3 regions of the Leclercia sp. AS011 genome follow, and region 3 is predicted to be linked to each of the others. Evidence: predicted binding sites of a transcription regulator. Region 3 holds the regulator's gene; each other region holds the start of a gene.
The links. Region 3 encodes CRP, which controls carbon source genes, mostly activating them, when cyclic AMP is high. Its sites were predicted from a motif close to ATGTGANNNNNNTCACAT; they were not measured.

Region 1 (3,278 bases), on a different contig from region 3:
TGCCGACGTCAGAGCTGATCCCCGACTGGGCATGCAGCAGGGCGCGCTGCTTCCAGCCATGTCTGACCGGGGTGTTTTCCACAAAGGCCGCTAACTGTTCGCTGATGCGGTACCCCAGCGCATTAGCCTGCGGATTCTTACCGTAACGCCCCTTAATCCCGGCTTTCTCGCACAGCACGTTCACCGCTTCGGCCAGGCCATACATACCGAACATCGGCACAAAACGGTCGGGATCGATCAGCCCTTCTTTCACCAGGAAGCTATTCTCAAAGAAACCGGATTGCTGGTAGAGGACGTCGCAGCGGGCATCGATGATGGCGATCTGCTGCTGACAGTAGTGCGGCAGCGTGCGGGTGAAGAACGCGTCCAGCGTATCGCTCTGTTCGGCGATGGCTTTCAGGTTGAGGCGCACCAGGGTGCTGCCCCCGCCCGCCAGCGGCAGGGAGTTGTAACAGCTGACGACGCCAAAACCATTTTTTGTGAAAATTTTATCATTTTCCGGCCCGTTGGCGATATGCGGCTTGCTGCATTCACAGATGTTGCTGGCCACCTCCAGCAGCAAATCGTCCGGGGTGATCGCCGGGTCATAAATAAAGGTCAGATTGGGTGAAACCTGCTTCAGCTCGGCATCCGCGCGTAAAATAGCGCGCGTCACCGGACCATCGGCTGGGCCAATATTTGCATGAACGAAGGCATCCGGCAGGGTGCGATCGAGATAGCGCCAGAAACGTTTTATTCGAATATCGATTTCTTCTTGTGTTAGAATTCTAACATACGGCTGCAGCAGCGTATCGAGATGGCCGAGGAACACCGGCATGCCGGTCACGGACGGAACATGGTGGTAAAGGATGGTTAACAGCGACAGGGCATCGTCCAGATCCTGCGCCCCTTCCAGTTCCAGCCATGCCGAGCCCTGTTTCAGGAACAACGCATAGTCGGGTAACACATAGCGCGGTTTGTAGGGTGCATGGCCCTCAAACATATCGCAGATAAAACCCGCCTCCAGCGCCTGGCGTGCTTCGGGGGCCAGGGTCGGGTAGGGCAGGTTGTTTTCCGCCTCCAGCGCCAGAAAGTGGCGTTTTTGTTCGGGGCTTAACACCGGGCTTGTCACAATTTGCTGGCAACGTTGTTGCAGGGCATCGGGGCTGGAGGGGGACATGGTCGCTTCCTTATTGTTCTGCAGTGATGGGGAAGGATTGTAGAAAGAGTCCCGTCCGCCGCCTTTGATCCCGCGCGTGTGCCTGACGCTTTAATCCGCAGTTGCAGCTAAATTATTTGAAGTGGATCTCATTACGGTTATGCAAATTTGTACGCGTATTTCATTAACTGTGATGAATGTCGAAGTGAGAATGCGGGTGGATGTTAGAATACTCACAGACCCGCAAGGTAAAATTTTACGGCTATACGCCGGGAGAATGTTATGACCGATTTAACCGCAAGCAGCCTGCGCGCCCTGAAACTGATGGATCTGACCACCCTGAATGACGACGACACCAACGAGAAAGTGATCGCCCTGTGTCATCAGGCGAAAACCGCAGTGGGCAACACCGCGGCTGTCTGTATCTATCCGCGTTTCATTCCGATTGCGCGTAAAACCCTGAAAGAGCAGGGTACGCCGGACGTGCGCATCGCCACCGTCACCAACTTCCCGCACGGTAACGACGACATCGAAATCGCGCTGGCAGAGACCCGCGCCGCTATCGCTTACGGTGCTGACGAAGTGGACGTGGTCTTCCCGTACCGCGCGCTGATCGCTGGTAACGAGCAGGTCGGTTTCGATCTGGTGAGAGCCTGTAAAGAGGCCTGCGCCGCGGCAAACGTGCTGCTGAAAGTGATCATCGAAACCGGCGAGCTGAAAGAAGAGGCGCTGATTCGTAAAGCCTCTGAAATCTCTATCAAAGCGGGTGCTGATTTCATTAAAACCTCTACCGGTAAAGTGCCGGTCAACGCGACCCCGGAAAGCGCACGCATCATGATGGAAGTGATCCGCGATATGGGCGTGGAAAAAACCGTGGGCTTCAAACCGGCAGGCGGCGTGCGTACCGCTGAAGACGCGCAGCAGTTCCTGGCGATTGCCGACGAGCTGTTCGGGGCCGACTGGGCCGACTCCCGTCACTACCGCTTTGGCGCATCCAGCCTGCTGGCCAGCCTGCTGAAAGCGCTGGGTCACGGCGATGGTAAGAGCGCAAGCAGCTACTAAGATTTGAATTGCCGGGTGGCGCTACGCTTACCCGGCCTACTTTCGGGAGGTTACCGTGTTTCTCGCACAAGAAATTATTCGTAAAAAACGTGATGGTCATGCTTTAAGCGACGAAGAGATCCGTTTCTTTATCAACGGCATTCGCGACAATACCATCTCTGAAGGGCAGATTGCGGCCCTGGCGATGACCATTTTCTTCCACGATATGGCGATGCCGGAGCGCGTGTCGCTGACCATGGCGATGCGGGATTCAGGAACCGTTCTGGACTGGAAGAGCCTTAACCTCAACGGCCCGATTGTGGATAAACACTCCACCGGCGGCGTGGGTGACGTGACCTCCCTGATGCTGGGCCCGATGGTGGCAGCCTGCGGCGGTTACATCCCGATGATCTCCGGGCGCGGCCTGGGCCATACCGGCGGCACGCTCGACAAACTGGAAGCCATTCCGGGCTTCGATATCTTCCCGGATGACAACCGCTTCCGCGACATTATTAAGGACGTTGGTGTGGCGATTATCGGCCAGACCAGCTCCCTTGCCCCGGCGGATAAGCGTTTTTACGCCACGCGTGACATTACCGCGACCGTCGACTCCATCCCGCTGATTACCGCCTCGATCCTCGCCAAAAAACTGGCCGAAGGTCTGGATGCGCTGGTGATGGATGTCAAAGTGGGCAGCGGCGCCTTTATGCCGACCTATGAACTCTCTGCTGCGCTGGCCGAAGCGATCGTTGGCGTCTCCAACGGCGCAGGCGTGCGCACCACCGCGCTGCTCACCGATATGAACCAGGTGCTGGCCTCCAGCGCCGGTAACGCGGTTGAAGTGCGCGAAGCGGTGCAGTTCCTGACCGGCGAATACCGTAACCCGCGCCTGTTCGACGTGACCATGGCGCTGTGCGTTGAGATGCTGATCTCCGGTAATCTGGCGAAAGATGACGCTGAAGCCCGTACTAAACTGCAGGCAGTGCTGGATAACGGCAAAGCGGCCGAGATCTTTGGCCGCATGGTTGCTGCCCAGAAAGGCCCGACCGATTTCGTGGAAAACTACGCGAAATACCTGCCTACCGCGATGCTCAGCAAA
Region 2 (3,278 bases), on a different contig from region 3:
CTCCGCGCGCAAACTGGGGCTGCAAAGCACCGGTCATGCGGGCGGCATCCACAACTGGCGTATCCCGGGCCGCGGCCTGAGCTTTGAGCAGATGCTGAAAGAGATGGGTACCGGGCTGGTGGTCACCGAGTTAATGGGCCAGGGCGTCAGCGGCGTCACCGGCGACTACTCGCGCGGGGCGTCCGGCTTCTGGGTTGAAAACGGTGAGATTCAGTATCCGGTGAGCGAAATTACCATCGCCGGCAACTTAAAGGATATGTGGCGCAATATCGTGACCGTGGGCAACGATATCGAGACACGCAGCAATATCCAGTGCGGATCGGTGCTGTTGCCGGAGATGAAGATCGCCGGCCAGTAATACCCAGGCGCACTTCGGTGCGCTTTTTTTTGATAATAAAAAAGGAAGTGAGCAATGCGTAAAAACCTGTTAGCCATCCTCGCAGCCTCAACGCTGGTATTGAGTTCGTCGGTCTTTGCCGACCTGGAAGACAATATGGACATCCTCAGCGAAAACCTGAAGGTGGTGCAGAAAACGGACAATGCGGCAGAGATGAAAGGCGCCCTGACCAAAATGCGTGCTGCTGCGATAGATGCGCAAAAAGAGACCCCGCCGAAGCTGGAAGGTAAAGCGGAAGACAGCGCGGAGATAAAAGATTACCGTCACGGTCTGGAGACGCTGGTCGGGCAGATTGACGGCGCGCTGAAGCTGGCCAACGAAGGCAAAGTGAAAGAGGCCCAGGCGGCAGCCGATGGGTTTGTCACCACACGTAACACCTATCACAAAAAATACCGTTAATGGGTGCCTGAGCCGTACGTCCTTGATACACTCATGAAATGCAGGGGGATTGCACTCCCCCTGCATAAGCTCGACTCCTTGCCAGAGCTGCAGTTTTCATGGATGCCTCCTTGCTTCTTAAGCGGGTAAGGCAGCGAACTTCACGTGTCAGGACGTGTCGTTTCGGGCCCCATCCCTGATTTTTATTCAGGTGGGGCTTTCCACTTCCCGTCCCATGCATGAGATGGTCAGTCTCAAGCACCCACGGCCACTCTACCCAATCCGCATAAGAAAACCTTATCCAGCTCACATTTCTACGTGCCTGCTCGTAAACTTTTTCACTTCCACAACGCCGTTTTACCCGCTCAGCAGCGTGATATTCATCACGTAAATCCAGTGAAATATCATCATTCAGGCCAATTATGTGGCACAGATCACTGGCGCCGCTCTCCTTTCCACTTCGAAGTGGAAAACAACTCGCTACAAACCCGCAACAGCCAGGGTTAGTTTTATTCCAGAGCCAATAACGGGGTAAGACGAGTGATTAACGGAACGGTAATAAACGACACTGGAGACCAGGCGGCACAAACTGAACAGCTGGCCGACACCATGCTCAAGCAGACGTTCACGCTGCTTAGCCATCACCACATTATCCCCAATGCCGTTCAGGAGCAGATGCTGACCTCCCACGTTCGCGCCATGGCGCACCGGTCAGTGACCGGCGAGCCGCTGCCGGAGGTCGAGGCTGACCTGTTCGACGAAATTTCCCCTGAATCAATGCGGCTTGCCCGTGAAGTGGTCGCGCAGTTTGGCAACCTTCCTGATGAAGAAGCCTGGCTGCTCTCCGTTCACTTTGAAGTCGCGAAAGACAACCTTTAAGGAGCAACACATGGAACAGATTACAGTCGTGATTGGCGATCGCCTGGGCAAAGGTCAGAAAGTGGCTGCCGGTGTGGAAAAAGCCGGTGGACGCGCGGTGGTTGTGCCGGGCATGGCCGCCGATATGAAGCTCGGTGACGTAATGAAAGCGGAAAACGCCACCTTCGGCATCTCCTTCTGCGGCAGCGGCGGCGCGGGTGCTATCACCGCGCAAACCAAATATGGCTACAAAGCGAAATACGGCATGCGCTCCGTGGAAGAGGGCGTCACCGCCATCAACGAAGGCTGCAACGTGCTGGGCTTTGGCTTTATGGATAAAGAAGAGCTGGGCGAGCGTCTGGTACAGGCGTGGCAGAAGAAGCACGGCGCATAAGCATGAAAGAACAGTTCACCACCACGGTGAGAGTGAAGGGCAAAGGTGACGCCAAAGCGCGCGCCTTTGCCGACGCGCTGAACCAGGTTCAGGCCGCGGTGATGAAAGCATCGCCGCATATCTTACTGCGTATTGAGCCACAGGATGTGCAGGTTGTTCAGGCGCAAGAAGCGGTGCGTAAAGAGGCGTTTCTGTTCTTCTTTTTGCGCCGGGAAAGACGCACCTACAGCGTGGAGCTGGACGTGACCGTCAACGTGACTGCCATCAATCTCGACCGGGTGGACTTTGTTACGCAACGCTGATTCTTACTAAATAGGGCAGACGAATGTTCCTGATAATTTTAATAAAATCGCTCATCATCGGCGGCCTGGTTGGCGTCGGCGTGGGCGCCGGGGCTGCACGCATGTTTCATGCGCCTACCACACAGGGTATGGGCGCGTTTCGTACGTTGGGGGAGCTGAACTCCTGTGAGGGAGACCCGGCGTCTCACTTCTCCTTTGGGTTAGGCTTCTTCTTCAACGCCTGGGCCTCGTCGGTAGCAGCGGGTTCCTTCACTCAGGACGTTGACCACCGCATCATCCCGAACTGGGGTGCCGCGGCGCTGATGATCAAAAACCGCAACGTCGGCGAGACGCTGCACGATCCGCGCAAAATGGCTATTGCCTGCGGCGTGATCGGCATGATCGTCGTCACCTTCCTCAATCTTACCGCGTCGTCCGTTCCTGCTGCCCTTCAGGTCACCGCCGTGAAGGTGCTGGTGCCTGCCGCGAACCTGCTGGTGAACACCGTGATGCCGGTGATCTTCTGGCTGGCGGCCATCGACGCGGGTAAAAAATCGGGCTTCTGGGCCACCGTCTTTGGCGGCGCGGCACAGCTGATCATGGGCAACGCCGTACCGGGTCTGGTGCTGGGGATCCTGATCGGTAAAGGCGTAGAAGAGAGCGGCTGGAACCACGTCACCAAAGTGATGATGGTCGCCATCGTATTGCTGTTCGTGCTGAGCGGCTTCTTCCGCGGCTTCGACATGAAGATGATCGAATCCTTCCATCTGACCGTGCCGAACTGGCTCGACATGATCCACAACTCGCTCAGCGGCAAGTAACAGGAGCCTCTACATGGAACAGAATAAAGGTTTTTGGTATGCCGACTGGTCGTTCCCGATCTTCGTTGGCCTGCTCTCCTCCGGCGTGTTTGCCGGGACGCACATGTACTACCTCTACGGCATCGGTGCCTTTAACGAAGTGGCCTTCG
Region 3 (3,278 bases):
GGCGAAGCGGCACCGGCCAGGCGCGCAAATACCTGCATACCTATGACGAAGCGGTCCCCTGGAACCAGGTGCCGGGCACCTTCACCCCCTGGCAGCCCCTGCCGGAACCCACCGACGTGCTGTTTTATGAAGGCCTGCATGGCGGGGTGGTGACGCCACAGCACGACGTGGCGCGCCATGTCGATCTGCTGGTAGGTGTAGTCCCTATTGTGAACCTGGAGTGGATCCAGAAGCTGACGCGGGATACCAGCGAACGCGGCCACTCCCGCGAGGCGGTGATGGACTCCGTGGTGCGCTCGATGGAGGATTACATCAACTTCCTGACGCCGCAGTTTTCCCGCACCCACATTAACTTCCAGCGCGTCCCGACCGTGGATACCTCTAACCCCTTTGCTGCCAAAGGCATCCCGTCGCTGGACGAGAGCTTCGTGGTGATCCATTTCCGCAATCTGGACAATATCGATTACCCCTGGCTGCTGGCGATGCTGCAGGGTTCGTTTATTTCGCACATCAATACGCTGGTGGTCCCGGGCGGGAAGATGGGGCTGGCGATGGAGTTAATCATGACGCCGCTGGTGCAGCGGTTGATGGAAGGCAAGAAGATCGATTGAGGATTTTTGCCCGGTGGCGCTACGCCTACCGGGCAATGGGATTACGCCCCGATCACTTCATACGAGTGGGTAATCTTGACCGCTTTCTCCAGCATCAGCGCCACGGAGCAGTACTTCTCGGCTGAGAGATCCACCGCACGGGATACCGCCGCGTCTTTCAGCTCTTTACCGGTCACCACGAAGTGAAGATTGATATGGGTGAACAGGCGCGGTGCCTCTTCACGACGCTCTGAGGTCAGTTTTACTTCGCAGTCAGTCACATCATGACGCCCTTTTTGCAGGATCGACACCACGTCGATCGCGCTGCATCCGCCTGCCGCCATCAGGACCACTTCCATCGGACTTGGCGCTTTGTCACCGGAGTTGCCATCCATCAAAATCTGGTGCCCGGAAGCCGACTCACCGAGGAACGTTAACCCTTCAACCCATTTCACACGTGCTTGCATTTGTATTAACTCCAGGAGTGCATTTTTCCTGACAGATTACGCGTCAGTAACAATTCTGACAACGGAAGTCGACCTGCATCAAGCTGAAGCGAGACACCAGGAGACAGGCGGCAAAAGCTATGCTAAAACAGTCGAGATGCTACAGTAATACATTGACGTTGCACATGTATGCAGAGGACATCACACATTACAGGCTGCTAATTATTGTGACAGCCAGTCCCCAGGCAGGGGAAAGAATTCGATTGTAACCCCAGAGTACAGGTACAGAGCCAGACTCTGGAGACAGCTTATAACAGAGGATAACAGCGCATGGTGCTTGGCAAACCGCAAACAGACCCGACTCTCGAATGGTTCTTGTCTCATTGCCATATTCATAAGTACCCATCGAAGAGCACGCTGATTCACCAGGGTGAAAAAGCGGAAACGTTGTATTACATCGTCAAAGGCTCAGTGGCAGTGCTGATCAAAGATGAAGAAGGTAAAGAGATGATCCTCTCTTACCTGAATCAGGGAGATTTCATCGGCGAACTGGGCCTGTTTGAAGAAGGTCAGGAGCGTAGCGCCTGGGTTCGTGCTAAAACTGCCTGTGAAGTGGCTGAGATCTCTTATAAGAAATTCCGCCAGCTGATCCAGGTCAACCCGGACATCCTGATGCGCCTCTCTTCGCAGATGGCTCGCCGTCTGCAGGTCACGTCCGAGAAAGTGGGTAACCTCGCCTTCCTCGACGTAACGGGCCGCATCGCTCAGACCCTGCTGAACCTGGCGAAACAGCCAGACGCCATGACCCACCCGGACGGTATGCAAATTAAAATTACCCGTCAGGAAATTGGTCAGATCGTCGGATGTTCTCGTGAGACAGTGGGTCGTATCCTGAAAATGCTGGAAGATCAAAACCTGATTTCTGCCCACGGTAAAACCATCGTGGTTTACGGAACACGTTAATTCCGCTAAAACGGCGTGGCATCGCAGGATGACACGCCGTTTTTGTCTCTATCCCCATGTGGCGCAGGCTCATTTATCACCCGGAAGTTAACTACGCACTGCGGCAAACCCTGGTGTTGTGTCTCCCCGTGGCTGTGGGTTTGATCTTCGGTCATCTGCAACAAGGTCTGCTCTTTTCTCTCGTTCCTGCCTGCTGCAACATTGCCGGTCTGGACACCCCGCATAAACGCTTTTTTAAACGCCTGACCATTGGCGGCTGCCTGTTCGCCGGCTGTAGCCTGGCCGTGCAGCTGTTGCTGGCCCGGGATATTCCGCTGCCCCTCATTCTGACCGTGCTGGCGATGACGCTGGGGGTCACGGCTGAGATCAGCGCCCTGCATGCCCGGCTGCTGCCCGCCTCGCTGATTGCGGCTATCTTTACCCTGAGTCTGGCGGGGAACATGCCGGTCTGGGAGCCGCTACTCCTCTATACGCTGGGCACCCTCTGGTACGGGCTGTTTAACTGGTTCTGGTTCTGGATGTGGCGCGAACAGCCGTTGCGAGAGTCGCTGAGCGTGCTCTATCAACAGCTGGCAGAGTATTGCGAAGCCAAATACACCCTGCTGACGCAGCACACCGATCCTGAAAAATCGTTGCCGCCGCTGCTGGCCCGCCAGCAGAAGGTGGTGGACCTGATCAGCCTCTGCTATCAGCAGCTGCATATGCTGGCGGCCAACAGAAATCATGAATACAAACGCCTGCTGCGCACCTTCCAGGTGGGGCTGGATCTGCAGGAGCACATCTCCGTCAGCCTGCATCACCCGAAGGAGGTGCAAAAGCTGGTGGAGCGCAGCCACGCCGAAGCGGTGATCCGCTGGAACGCGCAGACCGTTGCGGCCCGTCTGCGGGTGCTGGCCGACGACATTCTCTATCATCGCTACCCCACCCGTTTCTCTATGGACAAGCAGCTTGGCGCGCTGGAGAAAATCGCCCGTCAGCACCCTGATAACCCGGTGGGGCAGTTTTGCGCCTGGCACTTCAGCCGGATTGCCCGCGTGCTGCGCACGCAGCGTCCGCTCTATCCGCGCGACCTGATGGCTGACAAACAGAAACGGCTGCCGCTGCTCCCCGCCCTGAGAAGCTACCTGTCGCTAAAATCTGCCGCCCTGCGTAACGCGGCGCGCATCAGCGTGATGCTGAGTATCGCCAGCCTGATGGGCGTGGCGCTGCACCTGCCAAAACCCTACTGGATCTTAATGACCGTGCTGCTGGTGACGCAAAACGGCTACAGCGCGACGCG

Region 1: the regulator CRP is predicted to act here: its motif matches at 1,274-1,291, upstream of deoC (deoxyribose-phosphate aldolase).
Region 2: the regulator CRP is predicted to act here: its motif matches at 1,198-1,215, upstream of WFO70_RS12630 (glycine dehydrogenase).

What each region holds. Positions count from the first base shown of each region.
Region 1 covers NZ_JBBCMA010000002.1:215,150-218,427, forward strand. The annotation lists gene WFO70_RS13490 (YjjI family glycine radical enzyme) at 1-1,159, opposite strand, end outside; gene deoC (deoxyribose-phosphate aldolase) at 1,421-2,200, shown strand; gene deoA (thymidine phosphorylase) at 2,256-3,278, shown strand, end outside.
Region 2 covers NZ_JBBCMA010000002.1:27,739-31,016, forward strand. The annotation lists gene pmbA (metalloprotease PmbA) at 1-358, shown strand, start outside; gene cybC (cytochrome b562) at 413-796, shown strand; gene WFO70_RS12630 (glycine dehydrogenase) at 1,316-1,654, shown strand; gene WFO70_RS12635 (SFCGS family glycine-rich protein) at 1,665-2,027, shown strand; gene WFO70_RS12640 (DUF4312 family protein) at 2,030-2,329, shown strand; gene WFO70_RS12645 (DUF4311 domain-containing protein) at 2,353-3,129, shown strand; gene WFO70_RS12650 (DUF4310 family protein) at 3,143-3,278, shown strand, end outside.
Region 3 covers NZ_JBBCMA010000007.1:182,011-185,288, reverse strand. The annotation lists gene WFO70_RS20595 (phosphoribulokinase) at 1-611, shown strand, start outside; gene WFO70_RS20590 (OsmC family protein) at 653-1,057, opposite strand; gene crp (cAMP-activated global transcriptional regulator CRP) at 1,367-1,999, shown strand; gene WFO70_RS20580 (YccS/YhfK family putative transporter) at 2,056-3,278, shown strand, end outside.